DNA from 3 places in the Actinomadura kijaniata genome. Region 2 is predicted to be linked to each of the others. Evidence: riboswitches for the same ligand, from Rfam matches in the RefSeq annotation. Region 2 holds a riboswitch; each other region holds the start of a gene.
What was found. Region 2 has a riboswitch for cyclic di-AMP ahead of HNR61_RS50350 (M15 family metallopeptidase). Riboswitches for the same ligand answer to the same signal wherever they lie in the genome.

Region 1 (3,266 bases), on a different contig from region 2:
CCGTGGAGGAGCGGACGTTGGTCTTCTGCTTCTCCTTGGTGATGTTCACGTCCATGTCGTCGGACCGGGAGTTCTCGCCGACGATCATGCCTTCGTAGACCTCGGTGCCCGGGCCGACGAAGAACGTGCCGCGCTCCTGCAGGTTGATGATGGCGTAGGCGCTGGCCTGGCCCGTGCGGTCGGCGACCAGGGAGCCCGACGGGCGGGTGCGCAGCTCGCCGAACCACGGCTCGTAGCGCTCGAACACGTGGTGGGCCATGCCGGTGCCGCGGGTCTCGGTCATGAACTCGGTGCGGAAGCCGATCAGGCCGCGCGCCGGGACCAGGAACTCCATGCGGATCCAGCCGGTGCCGTGGTTGGTCATCTGCTCCATCCGGCCCTTGCGGACCGCCATGAGCTGGGTGACCGCGCCGAGGTACTCCTCGGGGATGTCGACGGTGAGGCGCTCGACGGGCTCGTGCTTCTTGCCGTCGATCTCGCGGGTGACCACCTGCGGCTTGCCGACGGTCAGCTCGTAGCCCTCACGGCGCATGTTCTCGACCAGGATCGCCAGCGCGAGCTCGCCGCGGCCCTGGACCTCCCAGGCGTCGGGGCGCTCGGTCGGCAGGACGCGGATGGAGACGTTGCCGACCAGCTCGCGGTCCAGGCGGTCCTTGACCATGCGGGCGGTGACCTTGGTGCCCTTCTCGCGGCCGGCCAGCGGCGAGGTGTTGGTGCCGATGGTCATCGAGATGGCGGGCTCGTCCACCGTGATCAGCGGCAGCGGGCGCGGGTCCTCGGGGTCGGCGATGGTGTCGCCGATCATGATCTCCGGGATGCCGGCGATGGCGATGATGTCGCCCGGGCCCGCGGACTCGGCGGGCTTGCGGGTGAGCGCCTCGGTCATCAGCAGCTCGGTGATCTTGACGCGCTCCATCGTGCCGTCGTGGCGGCACCAGGCGACCTGCTGGCCCTTCTTGATGTTCCCGGCGTGCACGCGGCACAGCGCGATACGGCCGAGGAAGTTGGAGGCGTCCAGGTTCGTGACGTGCGCCTGGAGCGGGGCCGACGGGTCGTAGGACGGCGCCGGGATCGTCTCGGTGATCACCTGGAACAGCGGCTCCAGGTCCTCGGAGTCGGGCAGCTCGCCGTCGCCGGGCTTGTTCAGCGAGGCGCGGCCCGCGCGGCCGGAGGCGTAGACGATCGGGAAGTCGATCTGGTCCTCGGCGGCGTCGAGGTCCATGAACAGCTCGTAGGTCTCGTCCACGACCTCGTCGATGCGCGCGTCCGGGCGGTCGGTCTTGTTGATGACCAGGATCACCGGGAGCTTGGCGGCCAGCGCCTTGCGCAGCACGAACCGGGTCTGCGGCAGCGGGCCCTCGGAGGCGTCCACGAGCAGCACGACGCCGTCCACCATGGACAGGCCGCGCTCGACCTCGCCGCCGAAGTCCGCGTGGCCCGGGGTGTCGATGATGTTGATCGTCATCCCGTTGTGCCGGACCGCGGTGTTCTTCGCGAGGATGGTGATGCCCTTCTCGCGCTCCAGGTCGTTGGAGTCCATGACGCGGTCGTCCACGTCCTGGTTCTCGCGGAAGGCCCCGGACTGCCAGAGCATGGCGTCGACGAGCGTCGTCTTGCCGTGGTCGACGTGGGCGACGATCGCGACGTTACGGAGGTCGTCACGGGTGGAGAAGGGCATGCGGTTTCGCCTTGCGTGAGTTTTCGGGGATCGCCGCAGACCCGCGGCCTACACCATTCTACTTGGCGGTGTGAACGGCCCCGGACCCTCACGGATCACACGGGTGTCATAACCGGGCATTTGGCCCTTCTTGAACATCCTTTGTAGTCTCCTGCCCGTCCGGACGTGCCGAGCCCCGCTCCCGGGGCTGCGCCCGGGCCGCCGAATCCCCTGGTGGGGAGCCGGGGACCCCGCATCGCGTTCCCTGGGGTGAATCGGCGCACATTCTCCGTGCGCCGTAGGGCTCCTCCTGGCCCGAACCCGTCAGCTAACCCGGTAGGCGACGGAGGAGAGGAGAACACCGGCTTGGTTCTGGATCCCCGGCGACGCCGCTTCGCCCTGCCCGCCGCCACCCTGCTGGTCGGCCTCGGCATGACCGCCCCCACCGCGCTGACCAGCGCGTTGACCGGAACGGCGCACGCCGCGCCCGCGCGGCCGCAGACCGTTCCCCAGGAGCCCAAGCCCTCCGAGGCGGAGCTGAAGAAGCGGCTCAGGGAGCTGAACGACGAGGCCGAGAAGCTCACCGAGCAGTTCAACAAGGCGCGCGTCGACCTCGGCCGCGCCAGGGAGGCCGAGAAGCAGGCCCGGCTGAACGCCGAGCGCCTGGAGCAGCAGGCCGCGCCCGCCCGCGAGGAGCTGGGCCGCCTGGCCGCCGCCAACTACATCGGCGGCAGCCCCGACACGGTGTTCGCCGTGACCGGCGGCACCGAGGGGCTGTCCACCTCGGCCTACCTGATCCAGAACCAGGCGTCGGTGATCCAGGGCCTCCAGGCGCGGATCAGCGAGGCCGACAGGGCCCGCACCGACGCGCAGAACCGGGCCCGCCAGGTGCAGCAGGCCTACGACCGGGCCAAGCAGGCCCGCGACGCCGCCAAGACGAAGGTCGACGAGGTCGTCAAGCAGCTGGACAAGCTGTCGATCACCCGGATCACCGATCCCAAGACCGGCCTGAAGGCGACGGTGAAGGGCACGGACCTGCCCGCCAGGATGGCCCGCAAGGCGCTGACGAAGATCGGCAGCTCGTACGTGTGGGCGGCGGCGGGGCCGAACACGTTCGACTGCTCGGGCCTGGTGGTGTGGGCGTACGCGCAGGTCGGCAAGAAGGGCCTGCCGCACTACACCGGCGACCTCTACCAGCTCGGCCACAAGGTGGACCGGGGCGGGCTCCGCTCGGGCGACCTGGTGTACTTCGGCTCCAGCCTGCACCACATGGGGATCTACCTCAGCGACGGCAAGTACCTGCACGCCCCGCAGACCGGCGATGTGGTGAAGATCTCAAAACTGTCGGACCGCTCCGACTACGCGGGCGCCAACCGCATCCCCTGACGCCGCCCCTTCCCGGTGCCTCCGAGGTCCCGCCGCGATGCCACGCGGCGGGACGGCCGCATGCCCGGAATCTCTCATTGGCCTGGTTTGGTCAATTCCCGTCCGTCACCGCCGAACCTCAGTACCCTCCGGCCCCAGACCGCGAACGTCGCCCCGCCGCTCCCCGGCGTTCGCCCCCACGACCGAAGGAGTCCAGTGAGGACGCACAAGCCCGCGCTGCTCG
Region 2 (3,266 bases):
GCGGGCGCCCGAGAAGACCGGTGACCTGCCGCCGGTCTCGGGTTCGGGCAGGGCGGCCCAGTCGGTCCGCTTCGCGCTAAGACAGATCGGCATCCCCTACTCCTGGGGCGGCGGCGGCCCGAACGGCCGCACGTACGGGGTGGCGCAGGGCCGCAACACCAGGGACTTCGACTGCTCGGGCCTGACGCTGTACGCCTACGTCCAGGTGGGCGTCATGCTGCCGCGCTACACCGGCGCCCAGTGGAAGGCCGGCGTCCAGGTCCCCCACGGCCGGCTCCGCCCCGGCGACCCGGTGTCCTTCCACGCCGACCTGCACCACATGGGCCTGTACGTCGGCGACGGCAAGATGGCGCACGCCCCGCAGGCCGGGGACCACGTCAAGATCAGCCCCATCGCGGGCCGCCCCTGGGCCGGGGCCGTCCGCGTGGCCTGAACCCGCCCCGCCGTCGCACACCCCTCTTCCCCGCTTTCGTGCGGAAGCTCGACGCTTCCACGAGCCGGTTGCGATGGAGCGGCACGGCGGCGGCTACAGCCGGGTCCCGGTGGTCACGCTGCCGTTGAGTACTGGCACCGATGTGGCGACCGAGACCTCGGACCCGCCCCTGGTGCGCGGAAACCTGCGGACCACCGCCGGACTGCTCAACCCCATGATCGCCGGGCCGGACGTGCCTCTGTCCGCTGCGGAGAAGAGTCACAAGGAACCCGCGGCCTCGCTAAGCCCTGTCCGGTGGACCGGGGGATCAACGGGCTCGACGGTGAGAACCATTCACCGCCGGCCACGCGTCACTTGAGCGGGGGCTGCGGAGGAACGCACGGGTGGGAACGATGCGTTGGGCTCGGCGGACATGGCAGGAGACCGGCACAACGCTGCGCACTCTCGCGATCGTGCTGTGGAGTGTCGGTGCGTTGCTGCTCGTGTTCGGCTGGTGGGGTGACATCGTCGGGTTCTGGGAAGAGCCTTCACCGTGCCGCTCGACGAGGGATCCCAGGGTCGGTTCTCTCCATTGGCCAGACAGCACAGAACGTCGATCCCAAGGCTCGTCTCATGTGTCGCTTTCGGCACATGCGTCGCAATACTTAACCGTCGAGAACCAAACAAGATCACGTCTCTCCCGGAGAGGATCAGGGGCCGGAACACAAGGCGAGAACGGATCCTCCGTCGCGACTTGGCAGGTCATTTGCCTTTCTTTGACGCTTTGGTACTCTCCGGACCACGTCGACACCCCTCGGGGGTCGGCGCCCATCCGAATGCGTCCGCATGCTCCCGGAACCGGTCACGGCAGTGGCCTGCTTCCCGGTGAGTTCGGACGACGCCGAGTCCGCGCACGGCGCGGAGCCGGGGAACCAGTGCGAGGGCGTCCCGTTGGCCGCCACTCGCAGGGGTGAATCGGCGCTCAGTTCTGTTCTCCCCAGAGCGCCGTAGGGCGACTTCCACGTCCGAATCCGTCAGCTAACCCGGTAGGCGACATGGAAGACAGGAGAAGACGCCGTGACAGTGCGGCATCCGAGAAAGGGCAGGCTCGCAGGGGCGATCACCAGCACCATCCTTGCGGGCGTCCTCGCGGGAACCCTGGGTGCGACCTCGGGGTTCAGCGACGACGAGGACTCCACGACGACCACGGCCGGGCCGCTGGTGCTGGCCGCCGGGCAAGCCGGGTCCCCGGCGGGTTCCACCGGCGCGGCCCGATCCGCCGACGAAACCAAGGCACCGCCCAGGTGCAACGCGGCGCGGGGGAAACGGGCCAGCAAATATCCGAACGGCCAGATCCCGGCCCGCCACCTGTGTCCGCTACCGCAGCGCGGCCTGCTTCTACGGGCGGACGCGGCCCTCGCCTTCTACGAACTCAATGCGGTCTACAAGCGCCGCTTCGGCACTGACGCCTGCCTGGACGACGCCTACCGCAGCCTCGCCGAGCAACGGCGGCTCTCCAGCAGCATGCCCTCGGGCATGGCCGCTCGGCCCGGCTTCAGCGAGCACGGCCTCGGCATCGCCGTGGACTTCTGCGGCGGTGTCCGGAACGAGGGATCGCCCCAGTTCGCGTGGCTGCGCGCCAACGCGGGCACGTATGGCTGGTTCCGTCCCGACCGGGCTTACAGCAACCCGTACGAGCCCTGGCACTGGGAGTTCGACCCGGGCCGAGGAAAGCGCCGGTAGATCCGGGAAGGGACGGCGAAGACCGGATCGGATCCATAGGGCACGGGCGTGAGGAGCCCCGGCTGCCACGGTCGAAGGGAAAACACCTGTCCGAAGTCATCGCCACGGAATCAGGGAGCGACAAGAACTACTACTCCTCTTAGTAGAGAGTCCGGCAACGGTGAGGGCCAGCCAACGGCGCCTCATCGTCACCGCCGCCTGCACCGAAGACTTGATCTACCCGGTGACCTGGGTAGACAGCCATCAGTCGTCCACCAGCCCTCGAACGACATCTCCCAAGGTAGATCATTTATGTCGTTTCATGAATAGAACTTGGTCATTGCCCGAATCATCTACTACATTGCCTCGTAATCGGTCCGTGACCAGCTCCCCGCTCGGGGGGCGCGGATCGTCCGCCGAGTCCCGATGGCGCGTCGCGCCTCCATGGGAGCCGGGGACCCACGTTCCTGGGGTGAATCCGCTCCGCGCGGTAGGGCTGCTCCTGGCCCGAACCCGTCAGCTAACCCGGTAGGCGGTCCAAGGAGAGCTGATGGATCCCGTAGGCGAAAAGCTGCTTGAAATAGCCAAGAAAGAGCTCGGGTACCGCGAGAAAGCCGGCGGCTACACCAAGTACGGCGAGTGGTACGGCAAGACGTTCGAGGGCGGCGACGACTACTACACGACCGCTCCGTGGTGCGACATGTTCCTCGCCTGGGCCGCCAACCAGGCGAAGGTGGAGGACTGGGCGGGCGAGTTCGCCGCCACGATCAGCCACGCCAGGTGGTTCCAGCGGAACGACGCCTGGGGCACCGAGCCCGAACCCGGGGCCGTGGTGTTCTTCGCCTGGTCAGGGTCCAAGGACACCGGCGCGATCCAGCACGTCGGGCTGGTGGAGAGCGTCAAGGGTTCCACCCTGCACACGATCGAGGCGAACACCGACGGCGTCCACCTCAGGCGCAAGGTGCGGGACTTCGACAGCGTGGTCGGTTACGGCTACCCCGGCAAGGTGAAGGTCGAGGGCAAGTCGTTCCCGTGGCTGACGGCCGCGCGCACCGAGAAGAGCCATACCCCCAAGCACGCGGCTCCGGCTCCCCGCACCCTGCCCGAAGCCGACCGGTCCGGTGACATGGTC
Region 3 (3,266 bases), on a different contig from region 2:
CCAGCACCGCGCGCAGCGCGGCGTCCTCGGAGGCGCGTCCGGCGGCCCGGTAGAGCCGGACCAGCGTCGCCTCACCGTACCGCTGCGCGATCATCCGGCAGGCCAGCCAGGCCTCCTGGTAGGCCTGCGACAGCCGCCCGGAGCCGCCGTCGAACGCCGCCGGCCCCGGCAGCGCGTCCGGGAGCCGCCCCGCGGCGACCTCGCGGCGCAGCTCCCCGGCGGCGTCGCGCACCGCGACCTTCGCGTCCCGGTAGCCCACGTAGTCGGCCAGCCCCTCGATCAGCCACAGCGGGGTGCGGCCGTCGCGGGCGCCGCCGGTGGCCACATGGGTCAGCTCGTGGGTGAGCACGACCGAGCGGCCCAGCCCGTTCAGGCGGGGGAAGGCGGCGGGGGAGATGACGATCCGGTCGCCGGCGCCGCCCGCGGCGACGGCCAGGGCGGCGATCGAGGCGAGGTCCCGGCCGCCGCCCACCAGGGCGGCGGCGCGCTCCGGGTCGGCGGGGGCGAGCGCGACGGCGCGGCGCGGCCAGCCGTCGCCGACCACGCGGGAGACGGCGGGCACGGCCGCGTCCAGCCGGCGCGCGATCTCCTCCAGCCCGGCGGCGTCCCCGACCACCAGGCTGGACCGGCCGCGCACGACCCGCACCGGCCGGTCGTCCCAGACCTCGGCCTGCGCGGGGGCGGCGCCGGGGCCGGGCCGCCCCGGCCCCCTGATCACCCAGCCGCCGTCGCGGGGCGCGAACGCCAGGTACCGCGTCCGGGCGACCGGCCCGGGGTCGTGGCCGCGCAGCCGGTAGCGCAGGTCGATCCGCACGGTCACCGCGCCGGGCCCGGACTCGGCGGGGGCGTCGGCCAGCCGTTCCCGCCAGTCCTGGAGGGGCAGCCGGAGGAGGTTGTCGAACAGCGTCCCCTGCTCGCGCTGGAACGCGGCCGGGGCGGTGGCGACGGTGGCCAGGAACGCGGTGCGGTCGCGCTCGCGCACGGCGCGGGCACGGTTGGCCAGCACGGTGCCGGCGGCCCCGCGGTCGAACCCGGCGGCGGAGACCGGGCGCGGCGCGCGCTCTGTGGCGCGCTGCGTCCCGGGGGAGGCGGGGGCCAGCGTGGCGGCGAGCCCGGCGGCCAGGCAGCCGACGGCCCCGGCCGCCACCGAGACGATCACTCGGCGGCGCCGGGGCCGTGCGGGCTCCGCCCGGCGGGGACCGTCCGTCATGGGGGCGATCCTATGCACGGGGACGGAGAGCGTTTCCAAGCGGCCTCGACCACCGCGCGAGCCCCGGGGCGAGCGCCGCGGGCCAGGGCTCTTGGAACACGGCTTACTTGGCGTAGTCGGGGTAGCCGTAGCCGACGATCTGGCTCTTGTTGCGCGTCTTGATCTGGACGGCGTTGCCGGTGTTGCCCTCGACGGTCTTGACGGTGCCGTCGCCGTTGTCCTTGATGACCATGCCGACGTGCACGATGTCGTTGATGCTCTTGCCGCCCTTCCAGGAGAAGAACACGACCGCGCCGGGCTTGGCCTCGGTGCCCCAGCGGTCCCGGTCCTTGAACCAGTTGGCGTGCGCGATCGTCCAGGCGTCGGCGCCCATCTGGTCGGTGAACCCGAGCTGGTCGCCGACCCAGGAGACGAACATGGCGCACCACTGGGCGTCGGTGTAGCCGTCCAGGGAGCCGCCGTCGCGCTTGACGGTCTCCTTGGCGCGCTCGGTCTTCTTGTACCAGTCCTGGAACTTGGTCTCGCCCGCGCCGTTCTCCTTGATCCCGACCTGGGACTCGGCGATCTTGATCGCGTCGGCGGCGGTGGGCCGCTTCTTGGCCTGCTGGGGCTTCTGGGCGGGCTTGGCCTGCTGCGCGGGCTTCTGGGCCGGCTGCTGGACCCGCTGCTGGGGCTGCTGCGGCGGGGCGGCGGCGGCCTTGACGACCGGCTGGGCGGCGGGCTTGGCGGCGGCGATGGCGGCCAGCGCGCCGCTGCGGGGGGCGTCCTTGCCCGGCATCGGGACCGAGGCGGAGGCGGTGGCGGCGGCGGTGCCGATCACGGCGGCGCCGACGGCGAGGGTGCCGCCGGTGCGGACGGCGATCCCGAGCGGGCTGGGCTTGCGGTGCTTGCCTGACACGAAGGTGACTCCTTGGCTTCCATACCGCCTACCGGGTTAGCTGACGGGTTCGGGCGTGGAAGCTGCCCTACGGCCGCGTCGTGGCGGCCGATTCACCCCAGGGGAGATTGGGTCCCCGGCTTCGCGCGCCCGGACAGGGCGCAACGGCGAACTCGGCGGTGGGCGCGTGCGCGCCCGTGACTACGGGTGGCTCCTCGATGAGGAGAAGGAGGGGGGAAGGGGCGTGACCGCCGGGAGGATGGGAGACGGGGTCGGCGGTCACGCCCGTGGTGTGAGGAGGCGCCGTCAGTAGGGACGGACGGCGCCGGCGAAGGTCCGCTTGCGGTAGCCGTCCAGCTTGACGACCTTCACCGAGCTCCCGCTGTGCGGGGAGTGGATCATGTGGAGGGTGTTGCCGGTCTTCTTGTAGACCAGGCCCACGTGCCGCTTGCCGTTGAAGAAGACCAGGTCGCCGGGGGCGAGGTTCTTCCAGGAGATCTTGTTCTTGACGGCGGAGTACTGCGATCCGGTCACGCGGGGCAGGGCGACCCCGGCCTTCTTGTAGGACCACTGCACCAGTCCGGAGCAGTCGAAGGCGTTGGGGCCCGAGGCGCCCCAGCGGTAGGGCTTGCCCTTCTTGGAGGCGGCGGCGCGCAGGGCCTTCTGGGCGAGCTTCTGGCGCTCGGCCCAGGACTTCGTCTTGGCCTGCTGCACGACCTTGGCCACGGGGGTGGCGGCGCTGGCCGAGGAGGTCCCGGCGACGGCGATCGCGGGGGTCAGGACGGCGGTGGCGGCCACGAGGCCGCCCGCCATGCGGGTCCGGCGGGAAATGCTGCTGGCAGCGTTGCTGGGCAGGGGTTGCTCCTTCTTCCAGACGCCTACCGGGTTAGCTGACGGGTTCGGGCTTGGAAGTCGCCCTACGGCGAGGCGGGCCGATGCGTGATCGGGAGGCCGCGCCGATTCACCCCGGGGTCGAGGCGGTTCCGGAAGCGATGTCCGGGACCGTGACCCAAGTGGGTCCCCGGTTCCGCGCACAGGCGGATTCGGCGTTGCCGACGCGTTCGAAAGGCGTGGTGAAGCCAGCCGGAGGCACGGGACCCTGTCGTCCCGCGTGAACGCGCGGCTTGGTTGTCATGGGCAGGGCGGCCGGTCATGCGGACCGGTGAACCGCCGGTGGCC

Region 1: linked by a shared signal. The riboswitch ahead of HNR61_RS00620 (C40 family peptidase) and the one ahead of HNR61_RS50350 (M15 family metallopeptidase) in region 2 are both predicted to bind cyclic di-AMP.
Region 3: linked by a shared signal. The riboswitch ahead of HNR61_RS37110 (CHAP domain-containing protein) and the one ahead of HNR61_RS50350 (M15 family metallopeptidase) in region 2 are both predicted to bind cyclic di-AMP.

Annotation. Positions count from the first base shown of each region.
Region 1 is NZ_JACJIA010000001.1:131,542-134,807, reverse strand. Features, by position in the region: gene typA (translational GTPase TypA) at 1-1,678, opposite strand, end outside; cyclic di-AMP (ydaO/yuaA leader) riboswitch at 1,868-2,016, shown strand; gene HNR61_RS00620 (C40 family peptidase) at 2,024-3,043, shown strand; gene HNR61_RS00615 (hypothetical protein) at 3,239-3,266, shown strand, end outside.
Region 2 is NZ_JACJIA010000023.1:37,824-41,089, forward strand. Features, by position in the region: gene HNR61_RS44690 (C40 family peptidase) at 1-433, shown strand, start outside; cyclic di-AMP (ydaO/yuaA leader) riboswitch at 1,302-1,480, shown strand; gene HNR61_RS50350 (M15 family metallopeptidase) at 1,490-2,155, shown strand; cyclic di-AMP (ydaO/yuaA leader) riboswitch at 2,539-2,684, shown strand; gene HNR61_RS44700 (CHAP domain-containing protein) at 2,685-3,266, shown strand, end outside.
Region 3 is NZ_JACJIA010000013.1:133,118-136,383, forward strand. Features, by position in the region: gene HNR61_RS37105 (gluzincin family metallopeptidase) at 1-1,210, opposite strand, end outside; gene HNR61_RS37110 (CHAP domain-containing protein) at 1,314-2,108, opposite strand; cyclic di-AMP (ydaO/yuaA leader) riboswitch at 2,119-2,259, opposite strand; gene HNR61_RS37115 (C40 family peptidase) at 2,394-2,900, opposite strand; cyclic di-AMP (ydaO/yuaA leader) riboswitch at 2,947-3,146, opposite strand.